DNA from 3 places in the Delftia sp. JD2 genome. Region 1 is predicted to be linked to each of the others. Evidence: predicted binding sites of a transcription regulator. Region 1 holds the regulator's gene; each other region holds the start of a gene.
The links. The regulator FNR, encoded in region 1, switches genes on or off when oxygen is low (the NO sensors DNR and NnrR bind a similar motif). The targets are predictions, from matches to a motif close to TTGATNNNNATCAA.
Positions count from the first base shown of each region.

Region 2: the regulator FNR is predicted to act here: its motif matches at 1,300-1,313, upstream of ACM14_RS23565 (type IV pili methyl-accepting chemotaxis transducer N-terminal domain-containing protein).
Region 3: the regulator FNR is predicted to act here: its motif matches at 1,213-1,226, upstream of clpB (ATP-dependent chaperone ClpB).

Region 1 covers NZ_LFJT01000049.1:39,175-41,436, reverse strand. The annotation lists gene hemN (oxygen-independent coproporphyrinogen III oxidase) at 1-917, opposite strand, end outside; gene fnr (fumarate/nitrate reduction transcriptional regulator Fnr) at 1,080-1,799, shown strand; gene ACM14_RS22480 (hypothetical protein) at 1,881-2,168, opposite strand.
Region 2 covers NZ_LFJT01000055.1:9,086-11,347, forward strand. The annotation lists gene ACM14_RS23555 (DUF3297 family protein) at 2-259, shown strand; gene ACM14_RS23560 (ChaN family lipoprotein) at 311-1,186, opposite strand; gene ACM14_RS23565 (type IV pili methyl-accepting chemotaxis transducer N-terminal domain-containing protein) at 1,346-2,262, shown strand, end outside.
Region 3 covers NZ_LFJT01000038.1:11,398-13,659, forward strand. The annotation lists gene ACM14_RS19535 (DMT family transporter) at 1-175, opposite strand, end outside; gene ACM14_RS19540 (helix-turn-helix domain-containing protein) at 280-1,188, shown strand; gene clpB (ATP-dependent chaperone ClpB) at 1,322-2,262, shown strand, end outside.

The sequences.
Region 1 (2,262 bases):
TGGCGCTTGGCCACGGCCAGCGAGTCCTCGGGAAGGGCGAAGTGGTCCATGCCCACATAGACATAGCCACCGTCCATGAACGCGGCGATGGAACGCGACAGCATGGCCAGCTTGTCGGCCCCCTGGGGCAGATCCTCGGCCGCAATGCGCCGCTGCGGCTTGAAGCGCTCGGGCAGGTGGGCATAGGCATAGAGCGCGATGCGGTCGGGCCGCAGCGCGTTGACCTGGGCCAGCGTGCGCTCGAAGGATTCGGGCGTCTGCTTGGGCAGGCCGTAGATCAGGTCCACGTTGATGGAGGCAAAGCCCAGCTGCCGCGCGGCCGCCACCAGCTCGAACACCTGCTCTGCCGGCTGCACGCGGTGCACGGCGATCTGCACCTGCTCGTCGAAGTCCTGCACACCGAAGCTCAGGCGGTTGAAGCCCAGCTCCTTGAGCACGGCCAGGCGCTCGACGCTGACGGTGCGCGGATCGACCTCGATGGAGTACTCGCCACCCGGCTCCAGCTTGAAATGCTCGCGCAACAGGCCCATCAGCGTGCGCAGCTCGTCGTCGGAGAAGAAGGTGGGCGTGCCGCCGCCCAGGTGCAGCTGGCTGACGGTCTGGCCCTTGCCGCAATGGGCCGTGTGCAAGGCCATCTCGCGCGCCAGGTAGTCCAGGTAGACGGCGGCGCGATCGTGGTGGCGCGTCACGATCTTGTTGCAGGCGCAGTAGTAGCAAAGCGACTCGCAAAAGGGCACGTGCACATACAGCGACAAAGGCATGGCACGCGCTGCGGTACTCGATTTGCGTTGTTGCAGCGCCAGGATATAGTCCTCTGCACCAAAGGCCTCGACAAAGCGGTCGGCGGTAGGGAACGAGGTGTATCGGGGCCCCGGTACGTCAAAGCGACGCAGCAGCTCTGGGGTGACAGCGGTCATGGGTTTTTTCCTCTAATACCTCGACTGTGCCGCAGCACATCGGTCATGTCCTTGACTCACATCAAGAGTTGTTTGAGGGACTGCTGCGACAATTTGATCCAACTCATCGCAATCCACGAGGTCACCGCCGGCACGCTGTGTGCCGCTGATGTTTATCACTCCATGAACCTTCAGACCATCAAAGCCTCCTGCTCCAACTGCAACCTGCGCGAACTGTGCATGCCCATGGGCCTGGATGCCGAGCAGATGCAGCGCATCGACGACATCGTGGCCACGCGCCGCAAGGTCAAGCGCGGAGGCCTGCTGTTTCGCAACGGCGAGACATTCACCTCGCTGTACGCCATCCGCACCGGCTTCTTCAAGACCTGCGTGGCCACCGAGGACGGACGCGACCAGGTCACAGGCTTTCAGATGGCCGGCGAGATCATCGGCCTGGACGGCATCGTCAACGACCACCACACCTGCGATGCCGTCGCACTGGAAGACGCCGAAGTCTGCGTCATGCCCTTCGACAAGCTGGAAGACCTGTCGCGCGAGGTCACGGCCCTGCAAAACCATGTGCACAAGGTCATGAGCCGCGAGATCGTGCGCGAGCACGGCGTGATGCTGCTGCTGGGCAGCATGCGCGCCGAGGAGCGCCTGGCCGCCTTCGTGCTCAACCTGGTGCAGCGCCTGCATGCGCGGGGCTTTTCCAAGTCGGAACTGGTGCTGCGCATGACGCGCGAGGAAATCGGCAGCTACCTGGGCCTGAAGCTGGAGACGGTGAGCCGCACCTTCTCCAAGTTCGCGGACGACAACATCATCGAGGTGCGCCAGCGCCATCTGCGCATCCTGGACACGGAGGCGCTCAAGCGCATCGTCAACAGCCAGCAGTGCCAGTGAGGCTGCAGGGGCGGCAAGCATTCATCCGCCAATGAACAAGGCCCGCGACAGCGGGCCTTGTTCATTGCGGCGGGCTCTCGCTCAGTCCCGCCCCAGCCCCTGCATGGCCAGATCCGGGTCGGGCTCGGAGACCACGCCGTCATTGAGATCGCGGGCCGAGCGGCCCAGCATGGTGGTCATCAGGCTGGAGAGCATGGTCACGCCCCAGAAGGCGAAGAAGGCCAGCGTGTAGATGCCCTGGCGCGACCAGCCCAGGTCGCCGAGCCAATGCAGCTCCAGCGGGTCCACAAAGGCAAAAACCAGCATCTCCATCACGGCGGCTGCCAGAAAGGCAGGCCAGGCAATCCACATCCAGCGTTGGGCCAACATCAGCGATCTCCTTGTGCTGTCGAGGGGTCGCCTTCATTGTGCGCCGCGCCAACGCATGGCGCCAAGCCCCGCAGCGCCCTGCACGCCTGTAGGA
Region 2 (2,262 bases), on a different contig from region 1:
CATGACCGACGCCAACGCACCCGCCGATCGCCCCGCACTGCCCGACCACCTGTCCATCGACCCGCGCAGCCCGCACCATGTGGCCGCCGTGTTCGAGCACGACATCGGCATCCGCTTCAACGGCAACGAGCGCTTCGATGTGGAGGAATACTGCGTGAGCGAGGGATGGATCAAGGTGCCGGCCGGCAAGACGGTGGATCGCAAGGGAAAGCCCCTGCTGATCAAGCTCAAGGGCGCCGTGGAAGCGTTCTACCGCTGATTTCCGGCCGGTCGCAAGGCCGGCCGCAACCTCTTCAGGAATCAGCGGGCTTCAGCCCGCATCGGCCCGCGGCGCCGGCGGGTTCCTGAACTTCTCCCGCAGCTCGGCGCAGTGGTCCTTGGCGGGCAGGGCATCCGTCTTCTGCAGCCAATCCACATCCGAGGCCTGCGCCACCGATGTCTCCCCCGCCTGCGCCACGGCCACCTTGGCGCCTGCGGCCTCGGGCAGCCAGGTGGGAATGCCCACGCCGCGCAGCACGTGGCCGCGCCCGGCCACCAGCAGCACGGTCTTGCCGGGCTTGACAGCGGCCCTGGCCACCTCGGCCATGCTGGCATCGCGGGCCAGCTGGATGCGGGCCATGGGCGCCAGCTGGGTGTCGGGCAGCAGGCCGCAGTGGCCTTCGCGGATGGCGTCGAGCTGGCGCTGCCAGCCCTCGGGCGGCAGGTGGGTGTCCAGGTTCTCGTTGCGCATGGCCTGCTTCATGTCGGCGCGCGGCAGGTTGCCGCCCAGCACGGGCACGCCAGCGCGCACGGCGGCCATGACCACGCCGCGGTAGCGCGGCCAGGGCCAGGCCGCGTCCTGCCATTGCAGGGCCTGCTGCACCGCGTCCTCGGATGCATCGCGCGCCAGGGACGCGGTGGAGCCGGTGCGCGGCGCCATCTCGATCACCAGCGCGGCCAGGCGCTCCTGTTTTGCCAACTGCTCCACCGTGGCCTGCTGCCAGGCCTGGTGGGCGACCGCATCGTGCTGCTCGCCCAGCAGCACGATGGGCGCGTCGGACCAGCGCTGCAACTGCTGCGTCCAGTCCCGCGCCGGGGCGGAGGAGCTTGCGCAGCCGGCAAGGGCTGCCGCCAGCAATGCGGCCGCAGCCAGGCCGGCAAGGTGCGGGGTGCGGATGAAGGGGCGGGGGATGGAGCGGACTTGCATGGCCCCATGCTAAACACTGGCCTCGCCCGGGGACGCCATAGGCCCTGTGGGCATTGGGGGCAGTTGAAAGGATCCTAGGAATCGGGACGGTGCACGGCGCAAACGGGCGGCGCTTGATTCAGGTCAAGACGCGCAAATGTGCCGTGGCTACAGTGCAGCATGCATGGCAAGCCCTCGCTTTCGACCAAGCTGCTGCTCATGGGCGCAGCCTGCCTGCTCGCGGCCGTGGCCTCCATTGGTTTCACGCTGTGGGTGGCCTGGCAGCTGGAAGGCGGCGCGGCGGCGGTGAACGAGGCCGGGCGGCTGCGCATGAGCATGGTGCGCATGGCCATGGCGCGCCAGAACGAGGCGCCTGCGCAGTGGCAGGAGCGCGCACGGCAGTTCGACGCCAGCCTGGACCTGCTGCGCAGCGGCGACATGTCGCGGCCGCTGTTCGTGCCCTGGAGCGATGCGGTCAGCGCGCGCTACGAGCGCATACGCGGCGACTGGAGTGCGCTGCGCACGCAGTGGCAGGCCGAGGACCATGTCGATGCGCAGGCCATCATGAGCAGCGCCGATGCCTTCGTGCGCGAGGTGGACGGATTCGTCGAAGCCATCGAGGACCGGCTCTCGCGCTGGACGGCCATCCTGCACCTGTTTCAGATGTGTCTGATGGCGCTGGCCATCATCGCGGCCGTGAGCTTCATGGCCACCAGCTACTGGCTGGTGCTGCATCCCGTGGGCCAGCTGCGCTCGGCGCTGGAGCGCATGCGCCGCGGACACCTGGACACGCGCATGAGCGTGGAGGTGGACGACGAGTTCGGCCAGCTGGCGGCCGGCTTCAACCTCATGGCCCAGTCGCTGCAGAGCTCGCACGCCGAGCTGGAGGACAAGGTGCGCGAGAAGACCGCCAGCCTCAACGTGCAGCACCAGCAGCTGCAGGCGCTGTACGCGGTCAGCGTGCAGGCGTCGGAGGCCGCCAGCCTGCAGTCCCTGGCCGAAGGCTTTGTGCGCCAGGTCCGCCTGGCGGCCCAGGCCGATGCGGCCACGGTGCGCTGGTCCGACGAGGCCAACGAGCGCTACGTGCTGCTGGCCGG
Region 3 (2,262 bases), on a different contig from region 1:
CGCGGGGCACGCGCAGCTGCCGCGACCAGGCCAGCCAGGCGAACATCAGCACGGCGGCCAGCGCAAAGCGGTAGGCAATGGACAGCTCCACGGGCACGGCGCCCAGCTGCAGTTTCAGGGCGATCCAGGTCGAACCCCAGATCAGCACGACCAGGGCATAGAGGGTGGCAGTCATGGCCGGTGATGATGGCGCCGCAGGCTGGGCGGGCATGACAGATTCCTGCGGTTTGATGGCCTGGCGCCATGCATCGGTATGGCTGCGGGACCACAATCGCTGCCATGACGCCCACGCCGCTGCCCGAGCTGCCCTCCAGCCACCTGTGCCAGGTGCTGTCACGCTCCAAGGCCCGGCTGCAGCGGCGCGTGCGCCTGAGCGAAGGGGTGGAGCTGGCCGTCTGGGCCAATGTGGACGACGAGGTGCGCTACTGCCAGCCCGGTCACCACACGCTGTCGGTCTACCTGGCCGGGGGCGAGGGCTCGCAGCTCAAGGCGCGGCCCGAGGCCATGGGGGCGCCGGGGCGCATCTGCATCTTCACGCCAGAGGACGAATCGCACTGGCTGGTACGCTCGCCCGTGCAGTTCCTGCACCTGTATGTGTCCGACCTGGCCTGGGCGGGGCGCGTGGTCCGCATGCTGGATGCCGAGCCCCGCTCGCGCACCTTGCGTGCGCAGATCTACGGGGATGATCAGGCCTTCCACGCCGGTGCCCGTGCGCTGATGCAGCTGGACTGGCAGGACCCGCAGCAGCAACTGGCGGCCGATGCCATTGGCCAGCAGCTGGTGGACCGGCTGGTGCTGCAGTCCGCCACGCAGCGACAGCTGCAGGCGCTGCAGCGGCCGCTGGGCGGGCTTTCTGCGGCCATGCGGCGCAGGGTGCTGGCCCATGTCGAGGCGCATCTGCATGACTCCAAGGCCGTGTCGCTGCCGGCACTGGCGAGACAGGCCTGCCTCTCCGAATTCCATTTCGCACGCATGTTCCGCCAGAGCATGGGCTGCACGGTGCACGAATGGGTGCTGCAGCAGCGCCTGGCCCGGGCACGGCGCGCCCTGTCTGCGCGCAACGTGCCGCCGCTGGCCGAGCTGGCGCTGGATTGCGGCTTTTCCAGCGCCAGCCACCTGGTACGCAGCTTCCGGGCGCATTTGGGCGTTACGCCTACGCAGTTCTCGATCTTTCAGCGCAATGCTTGAGAAGGATGGCCGGCCTCGCCGGCCTTGATCTGGCGCAAGCGTCTGTCCTTGCAGGCCGGGCATGGCTTGAAATTTGCCCTGCCGGTATCAGATAAATCGCAATGACCCTGTTTCAGGAGCGAAAAGAAACACCATGCGAATCGACAAACTGACAACCAAGTTCCAGGAAGCCCTGGCCGACGCGCAAACGCTGGCCCTGGGCGGAGACCAATCCAATATCGAACCCCTGCACCTGCTCGTGGCGCTGCTGCGCCAGGACGATGGTCCGCGCTCGCTCTTGCAGCGCGCCGGCGCCAACGTGGGCCAGCTGCAGGCCGCGGCCGAGAAGGCCCTGGCCGATCTGCCGCGCGTGCAGCACCAGGACCAGGTGCAGGTCGGCTCCGAGCTGGGCCGGCTGCTGCAGGCGACCGAGAAGGAAGCCCTCAAGCGCGGCGACCAGTTCATTGCCAGCGAGCTGTTCCTGCTGGCGCTGACCGACAGCAGCGGCTCCTCCACTCGCGCAGGCCAACTGCTCAAGGAAAGCGGCGTGACGCGCTCCAGCCTGGAGTCGGCCATCAACGCCGTGCGCGGTGGCCAGACCATGGACAGCGCCGAAGGCGAGGGCCAGCGCGAGGCCCTCAAGAAGTACACCATGGACCTGACCGAGCGCGCGCGCATCGGCAAGCTCGATCCGGTGATCGGCCGCGACGACGAAATCCGCCGCTCCATCCAGGTGCTGCAGCGCCGCAGCAAGAACAACCCCGTGCTCATCGGCGAGCCCGGCGTGGGCAAGACCGCCATCGTCGAGGGCCTGGCCCAGCGCATCGTGGCCGGCGAGGTGCCCGAAAGCCTCAAGAACAAGCGCGTGCTGTCGCTGGACATGGCGGGCCTGCTGGCCGGCGCCAAATACCGTGGCGACTTCGAGGAACGCCTGAAGTCCGTGCTCAAGGAAGTGGCCCAGGAAGAGGGCCGCATCATCCTGTTCATCGACGAGATCCACACCATGGTCGGTGCCGGCAAGGCCGACGGCGCCATGGACGCGGGCAACATGCTCAAGCCGGCCCTGGCGCGCGGCGAGCTGCACTGCATCGGCGC